Regions from separate parts of the Janthinobacterium lyxosi genome, predicted to be linked through region 2. Evidence: predicted binding sites of a transcription regulator. Region 2 holds the regulator's gene; each other region holds the start of a gene.
What was found. Region 2 encodes HrcA, which represses chaperone genes, less so after heat shock. Its sites were predicted from a motif close to TTAGCACTCNNNNNNNNNGAGTGCTAA; they were not measured.

Region 1: the regulator HrcA is predicted to act here: its motif matches at 2,913-2,939, upstream of groES (co-chaperone GroES).
Region 3: the regulator HrcA is predicted to act here: its motif matches at 2,431-2,457, upstream of rpoH (RNA polymerase sigma factor RpoH).

The regions. Positions count from the first base shown of each region.
Region 1 is NZ_JBNYXM010000008.1:79,935-84,070, forward strand. Features, by position in the region: gene ACQ4WP_RS10225 (hypothetical protein) at 1-428, opposite strand, end outside; gene groL (chaperonin GroEL) at 682-2,331, opposite strand; gene groES (co-chaperone GroES) at 2,382-2,672, opposite strand; gene ACQ4WP_RS10240 (hypothetical protein) at 3,207-3,953, shown strand; gene ACQ4WP_RS10245 (DUF904 domain-containing protein) at 4,110-4,136, shown strand, end outside.
Region 2 is NZ_JBNYXM010000009.1:139,336-143,471, reverse strand. Features, by position in the region: gene ACQ4WP_RS11795 (HAD family hydrolase) at 231-956, shown strand; gene hrcA (heat-inducible transcriptional repressor HrcA) at 1,061-2,077, shown strand; gene fur (ferric iron uptake transcriptional regulator) at 2,126-2,557, opposite strand; gene ACQ4WP_RS11780 (outer membrane protein assembly factor BamE) at 2,753-3,388, shown strand; gene dapB (4-hydroxy-tetrahydrodipicolinate reductase) at 3,408-4,136, shown strand, end outside.
Region 3 is NZ_JBNYXM010000007.1:73,564-77,699, reverse strand. Features, by position in the region: gene ACQ4WP_RS08970 (cytochrome P450 family protein) at 1-27, shown strand, start outside; gene ACQ4WP_RS08965 (antibiotic biosynthesis monooxygenase family protein) at 24-371, shown strand; gene ACQ4WP_RS08960 (hypothetical protein) at 374-838, opposite strand; gene ACQ4WP_RS08955 (hypothetical protein) at 1,017-1,283, shown strand; gene rpoH (RNA polymerase sigma factor RpoH) at 1,373-2,266, opposite strand; gene ftsX (permease-like cell division protein FtsX) at 2,752-3,672, opposite strand; gene ACQ4WP_RS08940 (cell division ATP-binding protein FtsE) at 3,669-4,136, opposite strand, start outside.

The DNA.
Region 1 (4,136 bases), on a different contig from region 2:
TCCAGGCTCAGCAGGTCACCGTTGACGATATCGTCCACAAGGATGCGCTTGCCGTCGGGCGTGACGACAAAGCTTTCCCAGCGGTGGGCCGCGTCCGGCGTGCTTTCGAAAAAGCTCAGCTGATAGCAGGCGACGCCATCGACCAGGCGCGTCTCGGGCGACGTTTCCATCACGGCGCCGTGCGCGCGGCCGCCCGAAGCCTTTTCGATATGCGCCGACCAGGCCTTGATTTCCGGCAAAGCCATCAACGCATCGACGGCGCGCGCGTTTTGCTCTTGCGCCGCCGCCTGGCTGCTCGCGGCCGGGCCATTGCTCTCGTGCGGCGCGGACTGCTGGTGCAGATAGAAAGCGCCGAGTCCGGCGGCCAGCAAGCCGGCCAGGATGCCGGCGATGATGGTGGTTTTGGAAGAAGAGGCGCGTGGCGGCATGATGGTGGCATGAGAAAGAAGGACGATGGCGGCCATGCTAAAGCAAAATGCGCAGGCCGGCAATCGCCGGGCTTGCCAAACGGGATGGCCAGTGGGTTTGCCAAACGGGTTTGCCAAATCGACAGGCGAAAAAAAAGCCACCTTCCGTAGAAGATGGCTCTCGGGGCTGCCGGGCAGGGCAGGCAGCTTTTGCTCTGCCTGTCCTGTCCCGGCCATGCATCCCTGCGCGCTGTCGGCGCGGGGACGCGGGGGGTTACATCATGCCGTCCATGCCGCCCATGCCGCCCATACCACCCATGCCGCCACCCATGCCGCCGCCTGCTTTGTCGTCAGCGATTTCGCAGACCATGCAGTCGGTTGTCAGCATCAGCGAAGCGATCGAAGCGGCGTTTTGCAGCGCCGAACGGGTCACTTTGGCTGGGTCCAGGACGCCCATTTCAACCATGTCGCCATACGTGCCGTTGGCAGCGTTGTAGCCGTAGTTGCCCGTGCCAGCCAGTACGGCTGCCACGACGACGGACGCTTCTTCGCCAGCGTTTTGCACGATCATGCGCAGTGGCTCTTCCATTGCGCGCAGGACGATCTTGATACCAGCGTCTTGATCAGGATTGTCGCCCTTGACCTTGATGTTGGCGCGTGCGCGCAGCAGGGCTACGCCGCCGCCAGGCACGATGCCTTCTTCCACGGCAGCGCGGGTGGCGTGCAGTGCATCTTCAACGCGGGCTTTTTTCTCTTTCATTTCGACTTCGGTGGCTGCGCCAACCTTGATCACGGCAACGCCGCCAGCCAGTTTGGCTACGCGCTCTTGCAGTTTTTCACGGTCGTAGTCCGAGGTCGCTTCTTCGATCTGTACACGCACTTGTTTCACGCGTGCTTCGATCGAGGCAGCTTCGCCGGCGCCATCGATAACGATGGTGTTTTCCTTGCCCACTTCGATGCGTTTCGCCTGGCCCAGTTCGGCCAGGGTCACTTTTTCCAGGGTCAGGCCGACTTCTTCAGCGATCACTTGGCCGCCGGTCAGGACAGCGATGTCTTCCAGCATGGCTTTGCGACGGTCGCCGAAGCCAGGTGCTTTCACTGCGCAAGTTTTCAGGATGCCGCGGATGTTGTTCACAACCAGGGTCGCCAGCGCTTCGCCTTCGATGTCTTCTGCGATGATCAGCAGTGGACGGCCAGCTTTTGCGACTTGTTCCAGTACCGGCAGCAGGTCACGGATGTTCGAGATTTTCTTGTCGCACAGCAGGACGAATGGGCTGTCCAGTACGGCAACTTGTTTCTCTGGGTTGTTGATGAAGTATGGCGACAGGTAGCCGCGGTCGAACTGCATGCCTTCAACGATGTCCAGCTCGTCGTTCAGCGACTTGCCGTCTTCCACGGTGATGACGCCTTCTTTGCCGACTTTTTCCATCGCTTCAGCGATACGCTCGCCGATCGAGTAGTCCGAGTTTGCCGAGATCGCGCCAACTTGGGCGATTTCTTTGGTCGTGGTGCAAGGACGGGCGATTTTCGCCAGTTCTTCGACGGTCGCGGCAACTGCTTTGTCGATACCGCGCTTCAGGTCCATCGGGTTCATGCCGGCGGCAACGAACTTCATGCCTTCGCGCACGATGGCTTGTGCCAGCACGGTCGCGGTGGTGGTGCCGTCGCCGGCGTTGTCGCTGGTGCGGGAAGCAACTTCCTTGACCATTTGCGCGCCCATGTTCATGAGCTTGTCTTTGAGTTCAACTTCTTTCGCTACCGACACACCATCCTTGGTGACGGTAGGGGCGCCGAACGAGCGCTCCAGGACGACGTTGCGGCCTTTCGGGCCCAGCGTTACTTTGACTGCGTTGGCGAGGATATTGACGCCTTCGACCATCTTGGCGCGCGCTGCGTCGCCGAATACTACTTCTTTAGCTGCCATGTTCAATTCTCCTGAGTTTCGGGATGTATCTGTCTACAACGTGGAAACAATTACTTGACGACGATCGCCATGATGTCTTCTTCGCGCATGACCAGCAGCTCATCGCCGTCAACTTTGACGGTTTGGCCGGCGTACTTGCCGAACAGGACGCGGTCGCCCACTTTGACATCCAGAGGACGCACTTTGCCGTCGTCGAGAATCTTGCCATTGCCTACGGCAAGGACTTCGCCTTGATCCGGTTTTTCAGCAGCTGCATCAGGAATGATGAGGCCGGACGCAGTTTTGGTTTCCTGGTCGAGGCGTTTGACGATGACGCGATCGTTCAATGGGCGCAGATTCATACAAAACTCCTTAAAGTTCAATGGATAAGTGTTGCTAAATGAATACATTCCTGGCACAGCGCCAGACGTGCTTTCAGTGACCGCCGTTGAAAGCAGCCCGCAACGATCAAGCAAACCCCATGTCATCCTGTCCTTGCCAGTATCCGGCAGTGGTGCATCGCGGCGTCGCCCGCCGCGTAGCGTTCCCTGCAGTGGTCTGGCAAGCACCATCAGTCCTGAGGATTGCTACGAAAGAGTTTGTTAGCACTCTCTACTAACGAGTGCTAATTATAGGGACGGTAGGGGGCTTATTCAAGGGCTTATTCTCCGGAAAGATAAGCATAGACGTTCTGCGCAGCCTGCATTTACGCAGAGTTTGCGCTGGCGCAAGCCAACTTCCCGGGCGTCAGCAACAGGCGCGACTCTAGCATGCCGTCCGGATGGGGGGCGTTCCTGTACGCACAGGAAACAGAGTTTCACTATGGAATTTGATAAGATGATTGCAATTGCATATCAATATCGCCACATATCACCACTTGCACCAGAAAGAACACCATGCCATTCCCGATTTCCCATACCGCGCTGCGCCTGCTGGGCGCCACTGTCATCGGCCTCGCCTGCCTGGGCAATGCCGCCGCGCAAACGCCCACCATTCTCGACGAGATCAGCGTGGCCACCCTGACGCCGCTGGAAAAGCAGATGCTGCTTAACGACCTGTTCAACGATTTGAACAAGGATGACGACGACCAGGAAGCGCATGTGTGGGACAACGGCGGCGACAGTGGCGTGCTGGTGAAAGTGACGTATAACTTCAGTAATTCCGGCATGACGGAACACAGCCTGAAGGCGCACGTCTGCCGCGACCTGAAATTCGTCGTCACGGCGGCCGGCAAGTCGCAGGACCTGAGCCGCCGCACCTGTTCGCAAAATAGCGGCAACTGGGATGTGCAGGGCAAGGACCCGGCGCCCGTCGTGTATCCGCCTTTCCTGTCGGACGTCACCATCGCCAAGCTCAATGCCAAGGAACAGAAAGCACTGCTGACGGCCGCCGTGCGCACTTTGAAAGATGAAGAGGATGGCAAGACACGCCAGTGGAGCAACAAGGGCTTGGGCAATGCGGCGCCGCTGGCAGTGCGACTGACGCCCTCGCGGACGGACGCCAAACCTGGCAGCTACCGCCGTACTTGCCGCGACTTGACGATGGTGCTTGACGGCAAGGGCGGACAACAGACGCTGACGCGCCGCTCTTGCGAAAACCGCTATGGCGGACTCGATATCGAACCCGATTACGTCGACGAGTAAAACGCTGCCATCGCGGCGCGGCCAGATGCGCGCACTTGGCGAAAAGCGCCGGAAAAATCGTGTATTGTCCGCCAACTGCCCTGCATTGATGTAAATATGTGTGACAGCGGCGTGATTCGATTGACGCCCATGGAGCGTCCGCCCTATAGTGGCGGGATGATTTCCGAATTCAACGAATTATCC
Region 2 (4,136 bases):
GAATTAGGTTGGGTAGCGCAACGCGGACGCTGGCGCCGCATTGGAATGGCGCCTATTTTAGTCTATCTGGCAAGCTGGATGATCTTGCCTTGTATCACCCTGTAACAATTTTTCGCCGGGAAGCGCTGGCCCGGCCCCATTTCATAGGGGCGCAGCCATGCCGGCGGCGGCGATCAGTGCGACAATAGATGCAGGCTGCGCATCGTGGCGCGGCATCCACCGTGAGTCCCATGTCCCTTGCCCCTGTAAAACCCGCCGTGCCGCCCAAGGCCATCCTGTTCGACCTCGACGATACCTTGTGGCCCATCGCGCCCGTGATTGCCGCCGCCGAAACCCTGCTGCACGACTGGCTGGCCACGCATGCGCCCAAGGTCGCGCAGCAGTTTTCCATCGAGGTGCTGCGCCAGCACCGTCTGGCCATGCTCAAGGAACAACCGCATTTCCATGGCAACCTGATCGAGTTGCGCCGCGCCGGTTTGCTGGCCGCCTTCGAGGCTGCCGGCGAGGATGCCTCCCTGGTCGAGCAGGCCATCGTGCAATTCCTGGCCGCGCGCAACCGCGTCCAGCCGTATGACGACGTCTTGCCTGGCCTGGCCTGGATGCGCCAGCGCATGCTGGTCGGCTCCATCTCGAATGGCAATGCGGACCTTGACATTATCGGCCTGGCGCAGCATTTCAAGGTGTCCATCGCCGCCAGCGAGTTTGGCGTGGCCAAGCCCGATGCCAGCATCTTCCTGGCCGCTTGCGCCGCGCTGGACGTGGCGCCCCATGAAGCCGTGTATGTGGGGGACGACCTGTATTTCGACGTGACGGGAGCGCAAGGGGCGGGCATGCGCGCCGTCTGGATGAACCGCAAGGGCAGCGACGCCCACCTGGCCGCCGGCGTGCAGCCCGACGCCATCTGCGCCAACTTTGACGAGTTGCTGCTGTGGCTGCAGCAGCAACTGGAAGATTGATCGCCGCCGGACGGGCGAACGTGCATAATGGGTGCTTCGGTCGCTTTCGTTGCCGCGTGCCTAAAGAATACTTGCTTAAAAAATACTTGCTTAAATAAAACACCATGCAACTCGATACACGTGCCCAAACACTGCTGAAAGCCCTGGTCGAGCGATATATCGCCGACGGCCTGCCGGTCGGTTCGCGCGCCTTGTCGAAAATCTCCGGCCTGGAGCTGTCGCCGGCCACGATCCGCAACATCATGGCTGACCTGGAAGAACTCGGTTATGTCTCCAGTCCGCATACCTCGGCCGGACGCATTCCCACGCCGCGCGGCTACCGCATTTTTGTCGACACCTTGCTGACCGTCCGGCATCTGGATGAGCACATGGTGGAGTCGCGCATGCGCCTGCAGACGCCGCAGCCGCAGAAAACCATCGCCAACGCGGCGCAGATGCTGTCGTCGCTGTCGCAGTTTGCCGGCGTTGTGCTCAGTCCGCGCCGGGAATCCGTGTTCCAGCAAATTGAATTCCTGCGCCTGTCCGAAAAGCGCATCCTGCTCGTCATCGTTGCCCCGGGCGGCGACGTGCAGAACCGCCTGCTGTTGACGGAGGCCGACTACACGCCGGCGCAACTGGTGCAATCGGCCAATTACATCAACCAGAATTATGGCGGTCTGTCGTTCGATGCCGTGCGCGTGCGCCTGCAGGGCGAATTGCGCCAGCTGCGCGACGACATGGGCAGCCTGATGCAGGCGGCCGTGGAAGCGGGCAGCGAAGCGATGGCCGATCATAGCGATGACATGGTGATTTCCGGCGAACGCAACTTGCTCAGCGTGAGTGATCTGTCATCGAACATGCATTCACTGCGCCAGATGTTTGACATGTTCGAGCAAAAAACGGGCTTGATGCAGCTGCTCGACGTGTCGAGCAAGGCGACGGGCGTGCAGATTTTCATCGGCGGTGAATCGAACCTGGTGCCGATGGATGAGATGAGCGTGGTGACGGCGCCGTATGAGGTCAACGGCAAGATCGTGGGAACGTTGGGGGTGATCGGACCGACGCGCATGGCGTACGAGCGCGTCATTCCGATCGTCGATATCACGGCCAAGTTGCTGTCAAGCGCGCTCAGCCATCATTGATGCTGCTCAATGCTGCGCCAGCCGCCCCATGGGAGCGGCCGGCAAGCGTCAGGCGGTTTTGTGCGGGCAAGCCGTCTTGATGCAGTTGCCGTAGATGGCCAAGGCGTGTTCGGCAATTTTGAAGCCACGCTCTTCAGCCACTTTTTGCTGGCGGATTTCGATCTCTTCGTCGAAGAATTCTTCGACCCGGCCACAGTCGAGGCACACCAGGTGATCGTGGTGGGAACCTTCGTTGAGCTCGAAAATAGCCTTGCCGGTTTCAAAATGGTTGCGGTTGAGCAAACCTGCTTGTTCAAATTGCGTCAGGACACGGTAGACAGTTGCCAAACCGACATCCATATTGTCGGCCAGCAGAATTTTATAGACGTCTTCTGCTGTCAGGTGGCGTACCGGGCTACTCTGGAAGATATCGAGTATCTTCAGGCGTGGCAGGGTGGCTTTCAGGCCGCTTGCCTTGAGATCACTAGGATTGTTACTCATGTTTGTTGCTCGTATGTGGGTCAGGTGCTTTATCATATAGCGTTTTGTCGGGGAGTGCCAAAATATGCATTTTTTGGCAGGCCGGTCACTCCTGGCGTTTTGTTCATCCAATTGAGGTCATTTATGCGCGTAACACCGGCTGTATTGCCATCTCTCTGGCACCGTATTTCATTTCGAGCACCAGTCGTGGCAGGCATGGTCTGTGTCGCGCTCGCCATGTCCGGCTGCGCCAGCCGTGGCATCCTTGGCGAAAAGCCGGCCGCCAGCCAAAAAGAAGGCAAGGAGCTGGTCCCCGAGCTGGGCGCACAAACGACCACCGTTACGCCGCTGCAAAAATTCATGTGGTTTTTCTCGCCGTATCGTCCTGACATTCAACAAGGCAACTTTGTCTCCGAAGAGATGCTGGCCCAGTTGAAAGTGGGCATGACGCGCGACCAGGTGCGTTTCGTCCTCGGCACCTCCCTGCTGACCGATATCTTCCATGCCGACCGCTGGGATTACCCATTCCGCCTGGCACGGGGCAGTGGCGAAACCACCAGCAGCCGCGTGGTCGTGTACTTTGGCAAGGATGGCAAAGTTGAACGTTTCGAAGGCGGCAACTTGCCGACGGAGAAAGAATACATCGACCGTATCGCCGGTCCGTCGCCGTTCGTCAAGGTCGCCAAGGCCGATGTGCCTGCCGCCGTCGTGCCATCGCCCGTGGCGCCGAGCGCCGTGCCCGTGCCAGCCGATGCCGCCCCCGCTATTCCTGTGAGCAAGCCTGACGTTGCACCGGCACCTGCAACGATCCCTGCCGCCGAAGCTGCACCGACTGCCGAACCCACCAAATAAGTTGCTGTAAGAGAATAAAATGACTGAACTGAAAATTGCCATCGCTGGCGCCAGCGGCCGCATGGGCCATATCCTGATCGAAGCGGTCAGCAATGCGCCTGACGCCGTGCTCGCTGGCGCGCTCGACCGTGTAGGTTCGCCCTCCATCGGCCAGGATGCTGCCGCCTTTCTCGGCAAGCCTGCCGGCGTCCTGATCGAGTCAAGCCTGGCCACCGGCCTGGCCGGCGCCGATTACCTGATCGACTTCACGCGTCCCGAAGGCACCTTGCAGCACTTGGCGTATTGCGCCGAGCACGGCATCAAGATGATCATCGGCACCACCGGTTTCGATGATGCGGGCAAGGCTGCCATTGCCGCCGCCGCCGAAAAGACGGCCATCATGTTCGCGCCGAACATGAGCGTGGGCGTGAATGTCACCATGAAGTTGCTGGAACTGGCCGCGAAAAGCCTGTCCGAAGGCTACGACATTGAAATTATCGAAGCGCATCACCGCCACAAGGTCGACGCGCCATCGGGCACCGCCCTGCAAATGGGTGAAGTGGTGGCCGGCGCCCTGGGCCGCGACCTGAAGGAATGCGCCGTGTACGGCCGCGAAGGCGTGACGGGCGAACGCGATCCGTCGACCATCGGCTTTGCCACCATCCGCGGCGGCGATATCGTGGGCGACCATACGGTGCTGTTTGCCGGCATCGGCGAGCGTATCGAGATCAGCCACAAGTCGAGCAGCCGCGTCACCTATGCCCACGGC
Region 3 (4,136 bases), on a different contig from region 2:
GTCTTTAGCCCAGGAGAAATGACATGATCGCCGTGATTTTTGAAGTCTGGCCCAGCGCAGAAGGGCGCCAGGAGTATCTGGACCTGGCGGCGGCGCTACGGCCCTTGCTCGATGACATCGATGGCTTCATTTCCATCGAACGCTTCAGCAGTCTGAGCGAGCCGGGCAAAATGTTGTCGCTCTCGTTTTTCCGCGACGAGGCGGCGCTGGCGCAGTGGCGGCAACTGGAAGCGCACCGCGCGGCGCAATCGGCCGGCCGGCACGGCGTGTTTGACGATTACCGGCTGCGCATCGCCGGCGTGGTGCGCGATTACGGCATGCTTGAGCGGCAACAGGCGCCCGGCGACAGCCGCCAGCGCCACGATGCCTAGCGTTAGCGGGGCAGCGCGCCCTGCGTGATTTTCACCTTGATCCGGTAGGTGGGTTCGGCCGCGTTGAGGGCGGGCGGCGTGGCCGGGTCGACGTCGAGCAGGGTGAACGTCAGGTGGTTGACGGTGACGGAACTGGCGGCGCCCGGCATGGAGTCGGACAAGACGATGTCAGTTTCGTTCGCGGTGGCGCCCGCGGTGTTGAGCAATGTGAAACTGTAGCTGACGTAGCCTTTCCACACGCACACGGCGCCCTTGCGGCAGCGGCTGTCGTTGACACGCTCGAGTTTCAGGGTATCGGTGGCCGTGATGGCGACCTGTTCGCCCGGCGAGAGCACGTGGGTGACGCTGCGCGGCGTGTTTTCCGCGTCGCCGGCGCTGCCGGCCGCGCCGCAGCCCGCCAGCACGGCCAGGCAGGCGAAGAACAGGGGAAGGAGTACGGTACGATAAGAGCGGGTCAGAGAATGCATGTTTTTCCTTTCAGGTGGAGCGTCCCCGGCGTGCTTGTTCACGCGTGGGATAAAATGATAGTAGCAAAATGATATTTTTCCGGCGCACTGTTGGCGCGCCGTGGATGAATTGATGCGCCGGCCACGCGGCGCGCCGATTACTGCGTAAAATGGCTGTTTTGAAAATCAGGAAACAACCATGAAAAAAACTGCCCTGGCGAAAAGCGATGCCAAGAAACTGATGGGAAAGATGAATGTTCCCGGCGCCGGTGCATTCGGTAAGGAAGCGGTAGTCGTCGACCGCCGCGAGCAGCGCAAGCGCGATCAGGCCCTGGGCCTGGTGCCCTTCGCCGTCAAGCTGAACAGCGATCTGGTCTTGCAATTGCAGACCCTCGCCAAGGAGCGCGACGCGGATCTGAATGAATTGGTCGCCGAAATCCTGGTCAAGGGCTTGGCTGCAGCTTAATCGGCTGCCATGTTTATCTGTTGATAAACATCATTTGTAAAACTAAAAGGCGCCTTGCGGCGCCTTTTGCATTGCGGCTTTGCCTGCGACTACACATAAGCGGCCAGCGCGCCCTTCATTTTTTTCAGCGCCGCTACTTCGACCTGGCGGATGCGCTCGGCCGATACGCCGAACTCTTCTGCCAAAGCGTGCAGGGTGGCGCCGGAACCGTCGTCGTTGGCCAGCCAGCGTGCTTCGATGATGCGGCGCGAACGGGCGTCGAGCTTGCCCAGGGCCGTTTCCAGTCCTTCCGATTGCAGACGCGTCACTTGTTCCGCTTCCAGCACCTTGGTCGGCTCGTTTTGCTCCGACGACAGGTAGGCGATCGGCGAAAACTTGTCGTCTTCATCGTCGGTCGGCGATTCCAGGGCGATGTCGCGGCCGCTCAAGCGCGTTTCCATCTCGATCACTTCTTCGCGTTTCACGTCGAGCAGCTTGGCCAGCGCATCGATCTGCTTCGGTGTCATCGCATCCAGGCCCGTCTTGTGGCTGCGCAGATTGAAGAACAGCTTGCGCTGTGCCTTCGTCGTCGCGACCTTGACCAAGCGCCAGTTTTTCAGGATGTACTCATGCATCTCGGCTTTCACCCAGTGCATGGCGTACGACACCAGGCGCACGCCCTGGTCCGGATCGAAACGTTTCACGGCTTTCATCAAGCCGATATTGCCTTCCTGAATCAGGTCGGCGTGCGGCAAGCCATAGCCCAGGTAGCCGCGGGCAATCGAGACCACCAGGCGCAGGTGCGACAGCACCAGTTCTTGCGCGGCGGCCAGGTCATTTTTTTCACGCAGGCGTGTCGCCAGCGAAATTTCTTCGGCGTGGGTCAACATGGGCAGGCGGTTCACGGCCGAGATATAGGCATCGATATTGCCCAGATTGCCAGTGAACCCGAGGCCCAGCGCATTACTTTTGGTCGGAACCAATGCGGACGTTGCGGACATCATAGTCATGTTTTCTCCCTCGTAGTCTTGCTTTGTTCCAGTTGGCCATGTCACGCGACGTGGCCCGATTGTCTGTTCGGTTTTGCGTATTCGGTCTTGCACTTGCAGATCGCGGCTCCATCTATATCTGGCGCTCATGGCGGTTCTGCTGTTGGTATGTCCCTATATTAGCACTCTCTGCCTGAGAGTGCCAATCAGCACATTTAATCGTCCTGATAGCCTGAATACTATGGCGATTTACTAGTTGATATTTTATCTAAAACACGCGGCCAGGGCGCATGGGCACTGCAGTGTGCACCTGTTTGGTCGCGCCTGAAAGGGCTGCACGCCTCTTGACGACAACGTACATAGTCTACGGCCGCAAGCTGAAGCGAACCTTAAGAATACTTGCTAAATATCAAGATAACCACAGTATGCGGTGGATATTAAAAAACAAGGGGAGGGTGAGGCGCATGGCGGCGCCAGGAGCGCCGCCATGGAACGGATGGTCAGTTCAGGCGCGCCAGGTGGCGTTGCACGCAGAGGAAGGCGCCGATCAGGCCCAGGCCGGCGCTGAGAGCCAGCAAGCCAGCCATCGGCAGCGGCGCCAGTGGCACCAGCTGGAATTCGGACGCATACAGGCGGGCAAACTCGGCAATCGCGGTATTGAGTGGCTGCAAGGCCAGCGCCACGGCGCCCAGCGCCAGCGCACCGGCGCACAGGCCCAGCAGGGCGCCCGTGTAATAGAAGGGGCGGTGGATGAAGGTGTCGGTGGCGCCAATCAATTTCGAGATGCTGATTTCATCGCGCTGCTGCATCACTTGCAGGCGGATGGTGTTGAAGACCACGGCGATCACGGCCACGCCCAGGGTAATGGCCAGCAGCAACAGCACCAGGCGCAGCACGCCCAGCAGGGCCGCCAGGCGCTTGACCCAGGCCGAATCGACTTGCGCCGATTCCACGCCTGGCAGCTGGCGCAGCTGTTCCGCCACGGCATCGACATCCTGCGCCTCGCTGGCGCTGCTGAACGCATCGAGTTTCAGCACATAGCTGTCGGGCAGGGGATTGTCGCCCAGAGTGCTGAGCACGTCGGCCAGGCCGTTCTTGTTTTTCAGGGTGTCGAGCGCCTGTTCGCGCGGGATGAAGACGATCTTCGCCTTTTGCGCGCCGACGATCTTGCGCATGGCGCCCGCTAAGGCCACGGCTTGCTCGCGCGGCGTGTCGATCTTCAGGAAAACGCTGATTTCCGGGTCGACCGACATCTGTTCCGACATGGGGCGTACATTGTCGAGCATGGTCAAGCCGGCGAACGGCAGAGACAGGGCGATGGCGACGACGAGCACGTTCAATAGGAAGCCGCCTGGCGACTTGCGCAAATGAATCAGCGCCGAACCCAGCGCGAAGCGGTGTTGACGGAACCAGCCTCTCATGCCTGTTCTCCTGCGTCATCATCGGTGCCGGGGGCGAAATCGGGATCGGGCGGCGCGAAGACGGGCGCCTGCGTGGCCTTGTCGATGGCCACCAGCCGGCCGTTTTTCAGGTGGATCACGCGGGCGGCGGCGTCGAGCATCTGTTCGTCATGGCTGGAAATGAGGCAGGTCACGCCCACCGAGTGAAACGCTTTCAGGGCGTCGAGCACCTTGTTGGCGCTGGCGCGGTCCAGGTTGGCCGTCGGTTCGTCGGCCAGGATGATCTGCGGCCGGTTGACGATGGCGCGTGCGATGGAGACGCGCTGCTGTTCGCCACCCGACAGCGACAGGGGACGCGCCATGGCGCGGTCCAGCAGTCCCACCTTGTCGAGGGCGGCGCGCGCGCGCTGCTCGGCAGCAGCCTTGTGGGCGCCCACCACCAGCAGTGGCAGCATGACGTTGGCCAGGATGGAGCGGTCGTTGAG